Linked DNA regions of Roseobacter denitrificans OCh 114. The protein of the gene in region 1 interacts with the protein of each later gene in a pairwise test. Links are inferred from orthologs where the notes say so. Each region holds a gene or a part of one and is shown in the gene's direction. Other genes may lie near its edges. The genes, in order: ndk and RD1_RS09300.

The links.
Region 2: the proteins of ndk (region 1) and RD1_RS09300 interact in binary tests that used the Escherichia coli proteins (3 or more experiments, as listed by UniProt). The link is inferred for Roseobacter denitrificans OCh 114 from one-to-one orthologs.

What each region holds. Positions count from the first base shown.
Region 1 is NC_008209.1:2,987,388-2,990,484, reverse strand. The notes cover bases 136-2,913. They hold ndk (nucleoside-diphosphate kinase), read left to right. Parts: upstream 136-1,202; coding sequence 1,203-1,625; downstream 1,626-2,913. Other genes in these bases: RD1_RS14290 (aldose epimerase family protein), read right to left, coding at 2,235-2,913; RD1_RS14295 (TfoX/Sxy family DNA transformation protein), read right to left, coding at 1,653-2,003; RD1_RS14305 (ABC-F family ATP-binding cassette domain-containing protein), read right to left, coding at 136-1,062. Also shown: more of RD1_RS14305, read right to left, coding at 1-135; more of RD1_RS14290, read right to left, coding at 2,914-3,097. UniProt on the Escherichia coli protein: Major role in the synthesis of nucleoside triphosphates other than ATP. The ATP gamma phosphate is transferred to the NDP beta phosphate via a ping-pong mechanism, using a phosphorylated active-site intermediate.
Region 2 is NC_008209.1:1,916,995-1,920,312, forward strand. The notes cover bases 114-3,112. They hold RD1_RS09300 (5-formyltetrahydrofolate cyclo-ligase), read left to right. Parts: upstream 114-1,326; coding sequence 1,327-1,899; downstream 1,900-3,112. Other genes in these bases: mgtE (magnesium transporter), read left to right, coding at 114-1,330; RD1_RS09305 (TIGR00282 family metallophosphoesterase), read left to right, coding at 2,062-2,874; RD1_RS09310 (DMT family transporter), read left to right, coding at 2,871-3,112. Also shown: more of mgtE, read left to right, coding at 1-113; more of RD1_RS09310, read left to right, coding at 3,113-3,318. UniProt on the Escherichia coli protein: Involved in the removal of 5-formyltetrahydrofolate.

The sequences.
Region 1 (3,097 bases):
CAGTTTGGACAGTGTCGATTTGCCTTGCCCGTTGCGCCCCAGCAACGCGATGCGGTCATCCTGATCAATGCGCAGGTTCAACCGGTTCAGCACCGGCGTGTCTGTATAGCCCACGGCACCGCCTTCGATGGAAATGATGGGCGGCGACAATTCTTCGGGTTCGGGGAAGGTAAAGACGCGTTTGGCTACCTGTTCGGGGCTGGCGATCATATCCATCTTTTCGATCATTTTCAGGCGGGACTGGGCCTGTTTGGCCTTGGAGGCCTTGGCTTTGAACCGGTCCACAAAAGCCTGCATATGATCGCGGCGGGCCTGTTGTTTCTTGGCCATTGCCGCTTGCAGCGCGCGCTGTTCGGCACGTTGGCGGGCGAATTGATCGTAGGGTCCCTGATAAAACGTCAGCTTGCGTTCATCCAGATGCAGGATCGCACCGACCGCGCGATTCAGCAGACCCCGGTCGTGGCTGATGATGATGACGGTATGCGGGTATTTGGCGAGGTAAGCCTCCAGCCAAAGCGCCCCCTCAAGGTCGAGGTAGTTCGTCGGCTCATCCAGCAGCAACAAATCAGGTTGGGCAAACAAAACCGCTGCCAGTGCCACACGCATCCGCCAGCCACCAGAAAAATCGGAACAGGGCTTGAGTTGTTCGTCGTCATCAAAACCCAACCCCTTGAGGATCGTTGCCGCGCGTCCTTCGGCGGACCATGCGTCAATATCGGCAAGCCGCGTCTGGATTTCCGCGATGCGGGTGGGGTCACTGGCCGCTTCGGCTTCCTGCAGCAGGGCCGCGCGTTCGGTATCCGCTGCGAGCACCGTGTCCAGAAGGGATGTCTCAGACGACGGCACCTCCTGGGCGACGCCGCCGATCTTGGCACGTGTGGGCAGGGACAGATCACCACCATCCAGCGTAAGCTCCCCGCGGATGAGTTTGAACAAGGTTGTCTTGCCCGCGCCGTTGCGCCCCACAAGGCCGACCTTGTGACCATTGGGAATAACGGCGCTGGCCCCTTCAAACAGTGGGCGGCCTTCGATGGAAAAGCTGATGTCATTTATACGCAACATAGCCCTTGCACTGAACGACTGTCGCGCGCATGTCAATGTGCCTCCTGCATTCGGGTGGCGCAGACTGAATTAGGGTCTTTTCGGCAAGCAGGGCGCGTGATAGATGCGCCGCAAATCAAACCCCTTGCAGGAGACCAACCATGGCCCTAGAGCGCACATTTTCCATAATCAAACCGGATGCGACACGCCGCAACCTGACCGGTAAGATCAACGCAAAATTCGAAGAAGCGGGACTGCGCATTGTTGCACAAAAACGCATCCACATGACCAAGGCGCAAGCCGGTGTGTTCTATGCCGTGCATGCTGAACGCCCGTTTTACGACGAGCTGTGTGAATTCATGGCCTCCGCGCCGGTCGTGGTGCAGGTTTTGGAAGGCGAAGGGGCCATCGCAAAAAACCGCGAAGTCATGGGCGCGACAAACCCGGCAGATGCTGCACCTGGCACCATCCGTGCAGAATTCGCCGAAAGCGTCGGTGAAAACTCGGTCCACGGCTCAGACGCACCCGAAACCGCGGCTGAAGAGATCGCGTATTTCTTTTCGGGCATGGAACTGGTCGGCTAAGTTACCTGTCTCAAACAGATATAAGGGTCAGCGGCTGCGCTGGCCCTTTTTTGTTGGCTGCAGCACGCCAATCTGGTTCATCAGACGTTCGAATTCGGAATGTCCCTGGTCAAAAGCTTCGGCCTTGATGGCGTCAAACCGGGCGCGCAGGGCTATTTTCTCGGCCCCCTTGCAGTCATTCCACGGCCGATCCTGAAGCCCCATGACCAGCACATAGTATCCGATGAAATGCGGCTGCGTCCCGGCGCGCAACAGGGCCGCGTAGGTGGCATCTGCCCCAATGGCGCGCACCTGTTCGGCGGTGTGAATACCCGCCTTGGCGCAGGCCGCCTCAAAGGCGGGCCCCAGATTTCTGATGGAGGAGATCGCGGACATCATTGCCCGATGATACCGTCACACGGGCGCAAAGGCCACGGCCTCCTGCCGCTCAGATACTCGCGTAATCGGTAATCGGCGGCGGCGGTGTTGGTGGTGCAGTTCCCGTGGTGGGGGGCGGTGTTTGCGGCTGTTTCGGTTCGGTTGGCATGAAACTGATTCCCATCGTTAACGCAATAAAGATACCTGTGTAGGCTTAACGTCAGGTTTGCCGGTGACGCGTCATCTCCGTGTTCAGAATGTGGCGGGTTCGCTCAATTCGTGCCAAATCCGATAGATCGTTTTTTGCCGGTATGTCTGACCCGGGCGTAAAACAATGCTGGGAAAAGCGCGGTTGTGTGGCGCGTCAGGCCAGCCTTGCGGCTCTAATGCGATACCTGAAAAGGGCCTCAGAACACGTTGATCATGAAGTGAAATAGGCACATCGTGTAAACTGCTGCCATTGTAGATTTGCAGTCCCGGTTCCGTGGTGTCGATTTGCAGGGTCACACCTGACGGACCGCGCAAGCGCGCAGCCGGTTCGGGGCGCGCGCGCCGTATTTTGGCAAGGCATAAGTTCGCATCCAGTGTTCGGTCGATTGGGATCGCCCGCAGGGTTTGAAAATCATAGGCTGTTTGCGCAACAGGCGCGATTTCACCTGTCGGCAGGATTTGTTGGTCGACCGGCAGGTAGGTATCCGCGTAAACCATCAGATGGTGGTTCTGTATGGTGTCTGCGTTGCCAAGGTTCCAATAGGGGTGATGCGCGAGATTGATGGCCGTTGCGCGGTCGCTTTGCGCCGTCAGTTCGAGCACCAACTGGCCATCATCCGTCAGCTCGTAATGTGCCTCAACTCTCCGATTGCCGGGCAGCCCATTTGCGCCATCTGGCAACTCGCATCGCAAGGAGACGGCCGCCGCTGAACACCGCAAGACTGTCCACATGCGTGCGTGCAGCCCGCTGGCCCCGCTGTGCAGGCAGGCGCTGCCTTCATTCGCTTCCATACTGAACGCAGCGCCCCCAATCTGGAGCGCCGCACCGGAAATCCGGTTTGCAATCGGGCCGATGACGGCACCAAAATAGCGCAGGTGGTCCGTGTAAGCCTCTGCATCGGATG
Region 2 (3,318 bases), 1.1 Mb from region 1 along the record:
CAAAGCGATATCCGCCATTCTTTATGCCGTGGACATCGAGGATCAGGCCAAGCTGACCGCGTTGATGGAGCCTTTGCACCCGGCGGATATCGCGGACCTGCTGGAACAGATCAACGCCTTTGACCGCGCGCGGCTGATCCGTCTTTATGATCGTGAGTTTGACGGGGAAATCCTTTCGGAACTGGATGAAAGCATCCGCGAAGAGGTCATCGCCGTTCTCACACCTCAGGTCTTGACGCAAGCGGTCCGCGAGATGGACAGCGATGATGTGGTCGATCTGGTTGAGGATCTGGAAGATCATCAGCAGGAAACGATCCTTGATGCGCTTGAGGATGTGGACCGCGCCGCTGTGCGGCAGGCGCTGGGGTATCCCGAATATTCCGCCGGGCGTCTGATGCAGCGCGAAGTCGTCATGGCGCCCGAGCATTGGACCGTCGGTCAGGCGATTGATCATTTGCGCGCAACGCCTGAAGAAGAGCTGCCCGATCAGTTTTATCACATCGTGATCGTCGATCCGCGCCTGCATCCGGTGGGGAATGTCACGCTTGGCAAGCTGATGCGGTCCCGGCGTGAAACCCGACTCATGGATTTGCTGGAAGAAACCTTTCAGATCATTCCCGCCACGCAGGAGGAATCAGACGTCGCCTATGCGTTCAATCAGTATCACCTGATTTCCGCGCCGGTGGTGGATGAGGAAGGGCGGTTGATCGGCATTATCACCATAGACGATGCCATGGCCGTTCTGGATGAGGAACACGAGGAAGACATCCTGCGGCTTGCCGGGGTCGGGGAGGGGTCCTTGTCGGACCGCGTTGCAGAAACGAGCAAACAGCGGCTGCCCTGGCTGGCGGTGAATTTGCTCACGGCGATCGCGGCGTCCCTTGTGATTGCCCAGTTCGAAGAGGCCATTGCGCAGATCGTGGCGCTGGCGGTTTTGATGCCCATCGTGGCGTCCATGGGCGGAAATGCCGGGACCCAGTCGCTCACGGTTGCGGTGCGCGCCCTGGCGACCAAGGACCTCACCGGCGCCAACCTGTGGCGTGTGATACGGCGCGAGGTTCTGGTGGGCGCGATCAACGGGCTGATCTTTGCGGTGGTGATCGGTATTGTCGGTGTGATCTGGTTTGGCTCACCTGCGCTGGGGTATGTCATTGCCATCGCGATGATCATCAACATGATCGTCGCCGGGCTTGCGGGCACGGCCATTCCGGTTCTTCTGGACCGCATGGGCATTGACCCGGCGCTGGCCTCGGGTGCATTTGTGACAACCGTCACCGATGTGGTCGGTTTTTTCGCCTTTCTTGGCATTGCAGTTATGGTGCTTTTATGACGGATATGACCCAAATCAAGGCGGCCGCGCGCAAGGCTGCCTTTGCGCGTCGTGACGCGGCGCATGCGAAGAATACAGGGACCGGGGCGGGGATGCTGTCGAGCGTTCTGGCGGGCTATCGCGGGGTGCCTACGGCTGGCTATATGCCGATCCGTTCGGAAATCGACCCCATGCCCGCGATGATCGAGGCCGCGGCCCATGGTCCGGTTGGTGTGCCGGTGATCATCGGCGCGGGTCAACCCCTGCGCTTTGCCCGCTGGGAGCCCGACATGGAAATGGTCAGCGGTGAATTCGGCGTTCAGATCCCCGCCCATGCCGAGTATTTCGAACCTGAGATTGTGATTGCGCCGCTCGTGGCCTTTGATGCACAGGGGGGAAGATTGGGGTATGGCGGCGGGTTTTATGATCGCACGCTTGAGGGTTTGCGCGCCAAACGCGCGACCCTTGCCATTGGATTCGCCTATGCGGCGCAAATTGCCGATACGCTGCCACTGGAGCCAACGGATCAACCGCTGGATGCCATCGTGACGGAGCAGAAGATCTATGATTTTCGCTCAAGTGATGCATGAATAAATAGCTATAAAATATTGATAATATTAATTGTTAGGTATTGTTTTTTGGTGCCTTCCGCTGTCCTGTTAAAGGGTGCGGCACCGTCGGTCTTTGCATGGGCGTCAGAAATATGTTTCCCGGCTCTTGCCCTGATCGTATCGCGGGCCTAGGCATCTTGCATGAAAATCTTGTTTCTTGGCGACGTCATGGGCCGGGCCGGGCGGCGCGCAATCACGGAAAACCTGCCGCGACTGAGGCAGGAATGGCGGTTGGATTTCGTTGTTGTGAACAGCGAAAACGCAACCTCTGGCATGGGGCTGTCGGGCAGCCATGCAAAGATCCTGCTGGAGGCGGGGGCAGATTGCCTGACGCTGGGGGATCATGCCTTTGATCAAAAGGACATGCTGCAATTCATCCAGCACGAACCGCGCATCCTGAGACCTCTTAATTTCTCCAAGGCCGCACCCGGCAAGGGCGCGCGTCTGTTCACCGCCCAAAACGGGCGCAAGGTTCTGGTGGCGCAGGTCCTCGGGCAGGTGTTCATGAAGCGGCCCTTTGATGATCCGTTTTCGGCGCTTGAACCGGTTCTGAAAACGCACCCGCTGGGCGGGCAGGCGGCGGCGGTGCTTGTGGATATCCATTGCGAAGCGACCTCGGAGAAAATGGCGCTGGGGCACTTTTGCGACGGGCGGGCCAGCCTTGCCGTGGGCACGCATACCCATGTGCCGACCGCTGATGCGATGGTGCTGCCGGGGGGCACAGGCTATTTGACGGATGCGGGCATGTGCGGGGATTATCACTCCGTGATCGGCATGGAAAAATCCGAACCCCTGCGCCGGTTTATCACAGGCATGCCCAAGGAACGCTTCACGCCCGCGACCGGAACAGCCACCCTGTCGGGCGTTTATGTCGAGACCGATGACCGCACCGGCAAGGCCACCCGAATCGCCATGGTGCGAGACGGGGGGATACTGCAAGCCGCCGCGCCATGACCCGTCGGGAAACCGTGTTTTTCACCTGCGTTCTGGTGCTGCTGGGGGCCGGGTGGGGCGTGACGATCCCGCTCACCAAAATCGCGGTGTCGACCGGTTTTGGTCATTTCGGCCTGATTTTCTGGCAGCTGTGCATCGGGTCTGTGCTGATGGCCATTTTATGCGCTCTGCGCGGCAAGGGCGTGCCGTTCAACGCGTCAACACTGCGCGTCTTTGCGCTGGTGGCGCTGATCGGGACATTGATCCCCAATACCGCATCCTTTCAGGCGGCGGTCCATGTGCCGGCGGGGATCATGGCCATCTTGTTGTCGATGATCCCGATGTTCGCCTTTCCCATTGCGCTGGCGCTGCGGCTCGACAGCTTTTCATGGCGGCGCCTGTCGGGGTTGTTCGCGGGTCTCTTAGGCGTTCTGATCATCGTCATGCCGGGGGTAAGCGCGGCAC